3 regions of the Duganella sp. BJB1802 genome follow, and region 2 is predicted to be linked to each of the others. Evidence: riboswitches for the same ligand, from Rfam matches in the RefSeq annotation. Region 2 holds a riboswitch; each other region holds the start of a gene.
What was found. A riboswitch is a leader RNA that binds a small molecule or an ion and turns the genes downstream of it on or off. The one in region 2 is predicted to bind cobalamin.
Positions count from the first base shown of each region.

Region 1: another riboswitch for cobalamin. It lies ahead of HUX88_RS31440 (TonB-dependent receptor domain-containing protein); the one in region 2 lies ahead of HUX88_RS20015 (TonB-dependent receptor).
Region 3: another riboswitch for cobalamin. It lies ahead of HUX88_RS08305 (energy-coupling factor ABC transporter permease); the one in region 2 lies ahead of HUX88_RS20015 (TonB-dependent receptor).

Region 1 covers NZ_JABWEF010000037.1:1,024-5,022, reverse strand. Annotated here, with positions in the region: gene HUX88_RS31445 (iron ABC transporter permease) at 1-256, opposite strand, end outside; gene HUX88_RS31440 (TonB-dependent receptor domain-containing protein) at 331-2,187, opposite strand; cobalamin riboswitch at 2,321-2,554, opposite strand; gene HUX88_RS31435 (histidine phosphatase family protein) at 2,573-3,139, opposite strand; gene HUX88_RS31430 (adenosylcobinamide-GDP ribazoletransferase) at 3,144-3,926, opposite strand; gene cobT (nicotinate-nucleotide--dimethylbenzimidazole phosphoribosyltransferase) at 3,933-3,999, opposite strand, start outside.
Region 2 covers NZ_JABWEF010000013.1:28,779-32,777, reverse strand. Annotated here, with positions in the region: gene HUX88_RS20025 (cation-translocating P-type ATPase) at 1-769, shown strand, start outside; gene cueR (Cu(I)-responsive transcriptional regulator) at 766-1,152, shown strand; cobalamin riboswitch at 1,158-1,379, shown strand; gene HUX88_RS20015 (TonB-dependent receptor) at 1,548-3,584, shown strand; gene HUX88_RS20010 (sulfite exporter TauE/SafE family protein) at 3,574-3,999, opposite strand, start outside.
Region 3 covers NZ_JABWEF010000004.1:132,381-136,379, forward strand. Annotated here, with positions in the region: gene HUX88_RS08295 (hypothetical protein) at 1-568, opposite strand, end outside; gene HUX88_RS08300 (SGNH/GDSL hydrolase family protein) at 589-1,683, opposite strand; cobalamin riboswitch at 1,988-2,198, shown strand; gene HUX88_RS08305 (energy-coupling factor ABC transporter permease) at 2,318-3,001, shown strand; gene HUX88_RS08310 (energy-coupling factor ABC transporter substrate-binding protein) at 2,998-3,339, shown strand; gene cbiQ (cobalt ECF transporter T component CbiQ) at 3,329-3,999, shown strand, end outside.

The DNA.
Region 1 (3,999 bases), on a different contig from region 2:
TCACGCCTGTCAGCGACAGTGCGGCGCCGGTGACGAAGGCGGTCAGGGCGCGGCTAACGCGCAGATCGAGCAGGGTGGATGCCAGCGTGTTGGTCTGGCCGTGCAGCAGGTCATTGACTGCTGCGGGAATATCGGAGAGGGGAATCGAGACCGAACCGGTCATGCCCGAAAAAATCAGGCTGGCAAACGCGAACAGCACCAGCACGGTCAGGGTGACGGTGGCGCGTTGTCGCAGATTGCGGGAGAAAGAATGCATGCACTGCTTTCAAAAAGAGGCTGCCGGGCGCTCGGCGGATGCGCTTCCCGCCCGGCAGGTTACACCATTACCGCTTACTTGTAGCCGTAGCGGATGCCGGCGAACAGCTTGGACATCGGCGTGGTGTAGTTGCGCGCCAGGTCGTACTGCTTGTCGCCGATATTGTTCCAGCGGACCAGCGCAGACCAGTCGCGGTTGAAGTGGTAGGTCGCGTACAGATTGACCAGGCCATAGCCGCCCATGCGGACCTTGTTGGCGCTGTCTTCATAGCGATCACCGGACAGTTCGATCTCCACGCCGGCCTTCAGGGCGCCGGCGCTGTAGTCGGCCATCAGGTTAGCGTGCTTCTTGGCGCGGCGCTGCAGGCGCTTGTCGCTGGTTTCGTCCTTTGGATCCTGCAGGTCGATGTTGGCGGACAGGTTGAAGCGGCCCAACTGCTGGCTGGCGGCCATGGTCAGGCCTTCGAGCAGCGCGTGGTTGACGTTGTAGGCGCAGCCGTAGGAATAATCGCCGGCGTATGGGCATGGCGTCGTGTTCACCAGGAGGTCGGTCAGGCGGTTGTGGTAGTAGCTTGCGCTCAGCGCGGTGGTGCCGTTGTCGTAGCGCAGACCGATTTCGGCGTTCTTGCCCAGTTCCGGCTTGTTTTTGTCATTGCCGTAGCCTGGGTAGTACAGTTCATTGAAGGTTGGTGCGCGGAAGCTGGTGCCATAGCTGGCGGTGGCGCGCAACGCCTGCGTGAAGGTGTAGCCGTAGCCGATGGAGCCGGTGTTCTTCCCACCGTAGACCGATTTGTCGCGACGCACGCTGGCGTTGAACAGATTGTCGCCACGGCGGGCGTTGTAGGAGGCCGCCAGCGAGTTGGTGGTGCGCTGCGAAGCGGCCAGTTCGAAGCCGCTGGTCTGCACTTCTTCCTTGCGGTGGTCGTACAGCAGTTGCAGCACATCGGCGCCGATCTGCACATCATTTTGCCAGGTGAAGTCGGTTTGCTTGGTGTTGGCCTGCGAGTAGCCGAACGCCGAAGCGCTGCTGTAATTGGCGCCATCGTCCTTGGCCTGCGAGTACTGCACCAGGCTTTGCCAGATCGGCAGGATCTGGTTCTTGCTGTAGACGGAGGCGTTTTCAAGCTTCGCGTGCGAGCGCACATCGTAGGGCGAGGCGCCGTTGTCGTACTGCGAATCGAGTTTGCTATGCAGGAGCAGCGCGCCGACTTCGTGTCCTTCGGCCAGGCGCAGACTGAATTGTGCCGCCGCGCTTTCGCGGTCGTAGCCGTCTTTGTCGGCGTTGTAAGAGCCGCTGGCAGGCCGGGTGGCCGAGAAGCCGTCCGACTTTTCCTTGCCGGCGCTGATCGCGTAGCTGATGCTGTGTTCACCGCCGGTGGCGCCGGAGACCGAGACATCGCCCTCGCGGGTGTTGTCGGTGCCATAGCCCACGAAGGCGGTGAATGCTGGCGCGCCCTTGCCCTTCTTGGTGAAGATCTGGATCACGCCGCCGATGGCGTCGGCGCCGTACAGGGAGCTCAGTGGGCCGTAGACGATTTCGATATGGTCGATGGAGGTCAGCGGCAGGGCGCTCCAGTTGGCTGCGCCGGTGGTCGAGGAGCCGATACGCACGCCGTCCACCAGGACCAGGTTCTGGTTGCTGTTGGCGCCGCGGATAAACACGGTGGAGTTGGTGCCTGGGCCGCCGGTGCGGGCGATCTCGATGCCGCGCTGGCGTTGCAGCAGGTCGACAATGGAGCCGGCGCCGGATTCGGCGATCTGCTCGGCGCTGATGGTGACGCTATCGCTGATCACATCGGCCAGTGGCTGGGGGCTGCGGGTGGCGGTGACCAGCACGGTGCCGGCGATGGGTTCTGCGTGAGCGTAGGAGGCGGCCATTGCCAGTGCCAGCGACGTCAAGGCCGCCGGACGGGAGATATGAAGATTCATCATGTAGTTTTTCTGTTAATAGCAACCGGCCGACGTCCCCGTGGGCCAGATTGAACAGAAGCGGAGAACCGGACGATGCATGCAGCGGAGCGCCGGCAGCAATGCCGGCTCCTTCCGTTCGCGCACATCCCGTTCGCTCACTTCCACCTGATTTGGCCGGTATCCGGGCTGGCAAGTTAGACCGCCTCACCTTCCCATGCGGAGCACAGTGGTTTGTCTGAGGAGGGCTGTCGCGCATGCGCTGCGACACTTGCTTACCGTTGCGGGGGCAGCACACGTGGGCCTTGGTCGAGTGGACCAGGAGCTTCGTGTTTCCCGTTTAACTGCGCATCCGGACAGACGCGCGGGCACCAAAACCCCGCCATTATACGGGTTTGCGCTCCAGAGGTCATTGGCCGGCGGTTTGGCTTTGCAGGATCAGTGTGGCGCCGTAGCCGATTTGATGCGGATGCCGGGCCGCCTGTAGCGCCATCCCGGCAGGCGCCAGGCCGGTGTGGCAGGCGGACAGCAGGCGCATCGCGCCAGCGTGGCAGATGACGATGGCGTCGCGTTGCTGGCGCTGGAGGTCAGCATAGAAAGCAGCGATGCGGCCGGCCATCTGCAGCACGCTCTCGCCACCGCCGGGGCGGTAGTTGACCAGGTCCGCGGCCCACGCGTCGATGTCGGCGCGCGGGATGTCGTCCCAGGCGCGCATTTCCCAATCGCCGAAGTCGATTTCGGCGATGCGCGCGTCCAGCAGCGGGACGGGGGATTGCAGCAGCGGCGCCAGTTCCGTTGCGAGCCTGGTGCAGCGTTGCAGTGGGCTGCTATATACAGGCAGGCCGTGGGGCAGCGCGGCCGATAGTGCCGTCAGCGTTCTCGCCAGCTGATCCTCGGATACGGCGAGATCGCTACGGCCGTAGCAAACGCCGGTGGCAACCAGCGGCTGCGGATGGCGGACCAGTATCAGGCGCATGGCGTTACCAAGGCAGTGCGCCGTGGCGCATGCTGGCCAACACGCACAGATAGAACACCACTTCGCTAAGCTGTTGTACGGCGCCGAGGCAGTCGCCCGTGTAGCCCGCGATGCGGCGAACGCATTTGCGGGCCAGCCAGGCGGTGGCGATGGCGCCGGCGGCGACGCCGGCCGCCAGCGCGCTCCACGTGATCCATCCGCAGGCGATCATCGCGAACGCGGGAATGGCGGCGGAGGCGGCGGCCAGTGAAAATTCGGAGCCGCTCATTTTTTGCGCCAGCGGCTTGGCCTTGCCTTCCGCGCGCGCGTAGTCGAGCCGCCAGATCAGCGAGGTCGCCATCAGGCGCGATAGCGGATGGGCGACAAACAACGCGGCGATCGCCGTTAGCGGAGGCAGCATCGACAGCGTCGTACACTTGATGGCGAGCAGGCAGATGATGCCGATGGCTCCATATGCGCCGATGCGGGAATCCTTCATGATCTCCAGCACGCGCTCCGGCGTCATGCCACCGCCGAAGCCGTCGCACATATCGGCAAAGCCGTCTTCATGGAAGGCGCCGGTGGCGTAGATGCCGGCGGCGGTCGACACCAATACCGCGACCGGGGCTGGTAGGAGCCACGCCGCCAGTGCGTACACGCCGGCGGCGATGGCCGCCACCACTACGCCGACCAGTGGAAAGTAGCGCGACGCCTGATTCAGCCAGGCGGGATCGAAGCCCACCCAGCGAGGAATCGGCAGACGAGTGAAGAACTGCAGCGCGGTGAAGAACAGGCGTAGCTGATGCACGGCGCGTTACTCGGACTTCTCGCTGACCTGGGCCGATTCGAAGGTGGCCATCTGGTTCAGGAAGTTGACCGAC
Region 2 (3,999 bases):
CGTCACCGCCTTGCCCGGGCGCGGCGTGGCGGCCATTGTCGACGGCACGCGCCTGATCCTGGGCAGCACGCGGCTGATGCAGGAGGAGGGCGTCGCGCTGGACGCATTGAGCGCCCGCGCCACCGCGTTGGAACAACAGGGCCTGACGATCTCCTGGCTGGCCGCCTCAAACGCGCCGCAGCCCGCGCAGCTGCTTGGCCTGCTGGCCTTCGGCGACCGCGTCAAGCCGCAAGCCCGCGCCGCGCTTCAAGCCCTGCGCGCCCTGCACATCGAGACCATCCTGCTCACCGGCGACAACCAGGGCAGCGCCGACGCCGTCGGCAAGGAACTGGGCATCGACCGCATCGTGGCCAACATGCTCCCCGCCGACAAGGCCAGCATCGTGGCCGGCCTGAAGACTGGCCACGCCTGCATCGCCATGGTCGGCGACGGCATCAACGACGCCCCCGCGCTGGCCGCCGCCGATGTCGGCATCGCCATGTCCAGCGGCACCGACGTCGCCATGCACGCCGCCGGCATCACGCTGATGCGCGGCGACCCCGCGCTGGTGGCCGCCGCCATCTCGATCTCGCGCCGCAGCTACAGCAAGATACGACAGAACCTGTTCTGGGCCTTCATCTACAACCTGGTGGGCATACCGCTGGCCGCCTTCGGCCTGCTCAACCCCATGGTCGCCGGCGCCGCGATGGCGCTCAGTTCCGTCAGCGTGATCAGCAACGCCTTGCTGCTGCGCCGCTGGAAGCCCGACCACCTGAAAGGACAAGCATGAATATCGGACAAGCCGCGGCGGCCAGCGGCGTATCGGCCAAGATGATCCGCTACTACGAAAGCATCGCCCTGATCCCGCCGGGGCGGCGCAGCGACGCCGGCTACCGCATCTACGGCGAGAACGACCTGCACGCGCTGCGCTTCGTCAAGCGCGGGCGCTCGCTGGGCTTCTCGCTCGACCAGATCCGCGACCTGCTGTCGCTGTGGCAGAACAAGGAGCGCGCCAGCGCCGACGTCAAAACCATCGCCATGGGCCATGTGGCGGAACTGAACCAGCGCATCGCCGAACTGACCGAAATGCGCGACACGCTGCAAACGCTGGCCAGCTGCTGCCACGGCGACCATCGCCCCGACTGCCCCATTCTCCAATCGCTGGCCGATTAATTAAAGTATAATCGGCCCGTTTTGGTGCTCGCGCGCCTGTCCAGGCGCGCAGTTAAACGGGAAACATGGAGCTGGCCACGCCAGCCAACATGTGCTGCCCCCGCAACGGTAAACAAGCGTCGTCGTTGACGACAAATCCGCCTCTTCAGACCACTGTGCAGTCGCATGGGAAGGTCAGGCGGTGTCGCTTGCCAGCCCGGATACCGGCCAGACAGGTGGAAATGCCCAGGCATTTCTGTTCAATCCGCTCACGGGGAGGTGAGGGGATTGCATCTGTTTCGATCTACATCTATGCATCTATTTTGCTCGCCACGGCTTTGCCGTCTGGCGGCCGTGCCTTGCGCACGCGCCGTTCGCTCACCCCTGCGCTTCGACTGTTCGTTGAAGGAGCATCCATGATTTTGCTTTCGATAGCCGCGCTGGCGGCGACGGTTCCGCTGGCGACCAACGGCGAGCCTGTGATGGAGGCGGTGGAAGTGCGCGGCCACTACGACAACGGCGTCGGCACGTCCAGCGCCGCCAGCCAGGGATCGGTGACGGCGGCGCTGATCGCCAACCGTCCGGCGCTGCGGCCCGGCGAGCTGCTGGAGTTCGTGCCCGGCGTGATCGTCACGCAGCACAGCGGCGACGGCAAGGCCAATCAATACTTCCTGCGCGGCTTCAACCTCGATCACGGCACCGACTTCGCCACCTTCGTCGACGGCATGCCGGTCAACATGCGCGCCCACGCGCACGGCCAGGGCTACACCGATTTGAATTTCCTGATGCCGGAACTGGTCGACCGCATCAACTACAAAAAAGGCCCGTACTACGCGGACGAAGGCGACTTCGCCTCGGCCGGCGCGGCGCACATGGGATTGGCGAACAAGCTCAAAGAAAGCACCGCCAGCATCACCGTCGGCGAGCACCAGTACTACCGCGCCAACCTGACCGGATCGACGCCGCTGGGCGAGGGTAACCTGGTCTACGGCGCGGAGCTGGGACACAACAACGGCCCGTGGGTCAGCCCGGAGGCCTTCCACAAAAGCCTGGGCGTGCTGCGCTACAGCCAGGGCGGCAGCGACAACCAGTTCAGCGTCACCGGCATGGCCTACAAGGGCGGCTGGTACGCCAGTAACCAGATCCCGCTGCGCGCGGTGCAAAGCGGCGAGATCGACCGGTACGGCGCGATCGACACCAGCGATGGCGGCATCACGTCGCGCTACAGCGTATCGGCCACGCTGCGCCAGCGCACCAGCGACACGCTGTTGCAGGCCAACGCCTACCTGGTGCAATCGAGCCTGGACCTGTACAACGACTTCACCTACTTCCTCGACGACCCGGTCAACGGCGACCAGTCGCGCCAGACCGAGAAGCGCCGCATGACGGGCTTCGACGTGGCGCAGACGTGGTTCGGCAAGTGGGGCGGGCTGGAAGTGAACAACAAGGTCGGCCTGCAGGGACGCTACGACTACATGTCGCCGCTGGCGCTGTACAGCACCGTCAAGCGCCGGATCACCGGCACCATCACGGAATCGAAGGTCAAGGAAGCCAATGCGGCGCTCTATTTCGAGAACACGGTGCAGTGGCGCGAATGGCTGCGCACCACGGCCGGCTTGCGCTATGACCGCTACCGCTTCGATGTGAGCAGCAATATCGCCGAGAACACGGGCAAGGTCAGCGTCGGCATGACGTCGCCGAAACTGGCGGTGGTGCTGGGGCCATGGGCCAAGACGGAATTCTTCATCAACTACGGCGAGGGCTTCCACAGCAACGATGCGCGCGGCACCACAGTGCACCTGACGCCGAAGGAGCGGGAGCCTATCGATCCGGTCACGCCGCTGGTCAAGACGCGCGGCGCGGAGCTGGGCGTGCGGACCGAGTTCGTGCCCGGCCTGCAAAGTTCGATGGCCTTGTGGAAGCTGCGCTCAGCGTCCGAGCTGGTGTTCTCCGGCGACGCGGGCGATACGGCGGCAAGCCGTGGCAGCTACCGTTCCGGCATCGAGTGGAACAACCACTACATCGCCGCGCCATGGCTGCTGTTCGACCTGGACCTGGCTTACTCTCGGGCGCACTACACCGAGCATGACGCGGCGGGCGATTACATTCCGGGCGCGGTCGGCAAGGTGGCCTCGTTCGGCGCGACCGTCACCGATCTCGGTCCGTGGTCCGGCGCGTTCCAGATGCGCTACTTCGGACCGCGTCCGCTGATCGAGGATAACAGCCAGCGTTCGGCGACGACTGCGATCGCGTATGCGCGGGTGGGCTACAGGATAGACCGGCGCTGGGCCGTGTCGCTGGACGCGTTCAACCTGTTCGACCGCAAGGCCAGCGACGTGGATTACTACTACGCCTCGCGCTTGCCGGGCGAGCCGGCCGAAGGCGTCAACGACATCCACTACCATCCGGTGGAGCCGCGCACCTTCCGCCTGACGTTGAAGGCTACATTCTGACGAACATCCACACGGTCAGCGCGGCGCCGACCAGCACCACGAAGCCGCGCATGACTTTTTCCGGCAGGCGGTGGATCAGCCATCCGCCGCACAAGCCGCCGGCGATGCCACCCACGCACAGCGCCAGCGCGGCCGGCCAGCTGATCAAGCTGGAGGTGGCGAAGATCAGCGTGGCGGCGGCGTTCATCGCCATCGCCAGCACGTTCTTGGTGGCGGCTGCGGCGCGCACCTGCTGGCCGGCGATGGTCAGCGCGGCCAGCATCAGGAAGCCGATGCCGCCGCCGAAGTAGCCGCCGTAGATGGCGATGCAGCTTTGCACCAGCATCAGCGTCCAGGGCGGCATGCTGCCTGCCGCGTGCAGCGGTTTCTTGCGGAAGCTGCCCCACGCGAACACGCTGGTGGCGAACAGCACCAG
Region 3 (3,999 bases), on a different contig from region 2:
TGTGGGCGGCGTCGTACAGCTGGAAATCGGGCGCGAACATCAGGATCGCTTCGATGCGCTGGCCGTCGTCGGTGGCCTGGTGGTGGCGCACGTAGCCGGACGGCAGCTCGAAGTCCTCGGGCACCGCCAGCCCGACCTTGGGCGGACGCGTGCCCGGCGGCGAAAACGCGCCCAGGCCGCTGTACACGCCGCGTTCATGCAGGCGTTCGATCACTTCGGGCATGCTGGGATTGGCGCCGCGCGGCACGTAGCTTTTCAGGTCGCGCGTCGGGTCGGCGTCTCCCTCCGGCGGGCGCTGTTGATTTGACGCGGAGCCCGCCAGTGCTGAAGGCGCGGGGGCGGACCCAAGCGGCGGCCCTGCGGCAGTCGCCGCGCTGGCCGCAACCGGCGCCGGCGCGCCGCCGGCGGCGATGCCGGGATCCGGCGTGGTGACCAGATACACCAGCACGCCGCAGCCGATCACGGCCAGCACCAGCGCCACAGCCAGCAAGCCGGCGCGCGGGCGCCAGGCGCGGTCCGCGCCCGGTGTCTCGCTGCCGGCCTCTGGCCGCTCGGGAGGCTTGTCCAAGGGATCAGCTCACCCACGCATCAAGGCGTGGCGACGTTGTAGGTCGACACCGCCCAGCCCATCCGCTCGTGGCCGTACTGGTTCCAGATCGGGTTCTTGCCGGCCGAGAAGGACGTGTAGCGCGGCGCGCCCGAACCAGAGCTGCCGCCGAACAGGCCGGCCGTGACGGTGCTGCCGCTGTAGGTCGGATGGGTGTCGTCGGACTGGATGTAGTCGTAGCTGCTGCCGGACGAGACGAAGTGCGCGTTGGCGTCGCGCAGCGTCGAGCGCAGCGTGGTCGTGATGCGCGTGACATAGCTGGACTGGCTCTCGCCGGCGACGTAGCGCAGCGCCTCGGAGTCGATCTTGCCGTCGTTGTTGCTGTCGTAGTCGGCGCCCATGTACTGCGCGAAGTTGTCCGCGCAGGCGAAGCCCTTCTGGCGCGCCAGGTCGCACATGGCGAAGTTGATTCGCGCCAGCGACGGCAGGAACTTGTCCTGCATGTTCACGGTCTTGCCGGTGGAGGCGTCCTTGCACGAGCTCTGGACGTTGTCGGCATCGTAGCCCGGATAGTGCAGGTTGGACACCAGCTTGAGCTTGACGCCGGAATAGGCGTTGGCGTTGATGTAGTCCATCGCCGCGCCGACATAGGTCTTGCAGCTGCTTTCGGCGGCGGTCAGCACGCTGTCGTCGCAGGTGCCGGTCTGGCCCTTGAAGGCGGTGCGGGCCTGCAGGCCGTCGTTGCCGCACATCTCGAAGGCCACCACGCGGGTGTTACTCGCTTGCATATACGAACGCTCGGCCACGATCTTGTTGTTGTAGACGTCCGACGCCACCGCGCCGGACTTGGTGCGGCGCACGCTCTCGATGTCGGCGTTCCACAGCGCGGACAGGTATTCCGCATCCACCGTCGGCGCCGAGTACTTGGCGGCGCTGGTGACGGAGCCGTTGTAGCCGGCGAAGATCGAATCGCCGTAGGCCACCACGCGGTAGACGGTGGAGGTACCGGCCCGGTCGATGGTCCAGGAAACGTTCTGGTTCAGGGTGCTGGCCGCCGCGTGGTCCGCGACAGCGAGCAGGAAAAGCGAGGACAGCAGCGTAGGCAACGACTTCTTGTGAAAGCGGGTGTACGACATGGGGTGTCTCCGATCAGAGGATGTGCGAGATGGCGTATTGTTGGTTGTTCTCCTGCTACGACTAACAGCAACCTCGCCCGCGCGAGCCATCACGTCGCGGCGGCCTGGTTGCCGTCGTCCACTTCAACTGCGTGATATCGCCTGCCGACGCAATGTTAGCAAGCAGCTCATACTACCCCGCGAGCGCCCCGCGCACGCCATGACCCGCCAGCTGTCTCGCAAGAACAAGCGAATGTCTCCACAGGACCGGCCGCCTGTCGCGCCGCGATCACAGCCTGCGGTGTTGGCACATTGCGTAACGTTAGTGTAAGATCAATGCTTGGGTGCGAGCGTCTCCTTGGAGCGCTCGTTAAACGGGAAACCGGTGAAGCCGCTGAAACACGCGGCCATTCCGGTGCAGCCCCCGCTGCTGTAAGCCAGACGACTCCGTCATCACGTCACTGCATTAAACCGCGGGAAGACACGGAGAAGGACGAAGGCCAGCCAGAATACCGGCCCAAAAAAAATCAGCATCATCTCCGCGGGGTGACGGGAATTCGCTATCGATCGTTCGCGCACGCTCCCGTGCCGCCCGTCGACCGTCTTTCATCTCCCGCGTGGTTGTCCGTAAAAACCATTCGACGGGAGGTTTCGAATGCATATCATGGAAGGCTTTTTGCCTCCGGCGCACGCGCTCGGCTGGGCAGCCGTTTCCTTGCCTTTTCTGGCCTGGGGCTTGCGCTCCATCGGCCGCGACCTGCAATCGCATCCCGAGCGGCGCATGCTGCTCGGTGTGGCCGCCGCGTTCGCGTTCCTGTTGTCCGCTTTGAAGCTGCCGTCGGTCACGGGCAGTTGTTCGCATCCGACCGGCGTCGGCCTGGGCGCCGCCTTGTTCGGGCCCGCCGCGATGGTGCCGGTCGGCTTCGTGGTGCTGATGTTCCAGGCGCTGCTGATGGCGCACGGCGGCCTGACGACGCTGGGCGCGAACGTGTTTTCGATGGCGATCGTCGGGCCGTTCGTGTCGTACGGCGTGCTGCGCGCGGCGTCGGCGCTGGGCCTCACGCGGTCGCCGGCGGTGTTCCTGGCCGCCTGCCTGGGCGACCTGGCCACGTATGTCACCACGTCGATCCAACTGGCGCTGGCCTTCCCCGCCGCCGTGGGCGGCTTTAGCGTTTCGTTCTTCAAGTTCGCCGGCATCTTCGCGCTGACGCAGGTGCCGATCGCCATCAGCGAAGGCCTGCTCACGCTGCTGGTGGTGAACGCGATGGTCCGCTTCAACGCGCACGAGCTGCGCGCGCTGCCGGTGATGACGCTCGGCGCGCGCAAGGGTGGCGCATGAAGGCGCGCACCTGGTTGATCTGCCTGGCGCTGGTGCTGTTGACCGTGCTGCCCCTGTGGCTGGCGACCGCGCCGCCGGCGGCGCCCGGCGGCGAGGCGCCGGCCATCTTCACCGGCGCGGACAATCGCGCACAGCAGGCCATCGGCGCCATCGCTCCCGGCTACAAGCCCTGGTTCACGCCCGTGTTCGAGCCGGCCAGCGATGAAATCGCGTCGCTGCTGTTCGCGCTGCAGGCGGCCATCGGCGCCGGCGTGATCGGTTTTTGGCTCGGCACGTCCATGGCCCGCGAACGCGCGCGCCGCGAGGCCGCCTCCCCGCAGGACCGCCGTGCTGATTGAGTCGACCGCGTACGCCAGCCGCTGGCGCGATGTGGCGCCGTCGGCCAAGGCGCTGTTTGCGCTGGCCGGCGTGGTCGCGGCCTGGGTGGCCCGCAGTCCTTACGCGCTGGCCGCGCTGACGTCGGTGCTCGTGCTAGCCGCGCTGCTGGGCGCGCGCGTTCCTCTGCGCGCCTACGCGGCCACCGTGCTGCCGCCGCTCGGCTTCCTGCTGATCTCCTGCGCCGCCATGCTGTTCAGCCCCGACGCGCAGGGCGACTGGCGCTGGTCCGCCGCCATGCTGCCGGTCGTCGTCCACACCGCATTGCGTTCGCTGGCCATGCTGGCCGCGCTGTCTGGACTGGTGCTCAGCACACCGATGCCCGGCCTGCTCGCACTCATGCGCCGCCTGCGCATGCCGGAACTGCTGCTCGACATGATGGTGCTGTGCTACCGCATGCTGTTTGTGCTGCGCCAGGCGTGGGACGAAGGCGTGACCGCGCAAAGCGCGCGCCTAGGCTATCGCGGCTGGCGCCAGGCGTGGCGCTCGACCGGCTTGCTGGCCGGGCAAATGGCTGTACAAGTGTGGCAGCGCGCCGCAGCGCTGCAAATAGCGGCGGACGCGCGCGTCTGCCAGGGCGCGCTGCGCTTCCTGCCAGTGGTCTACCCGCAGGCGCGCCGCCA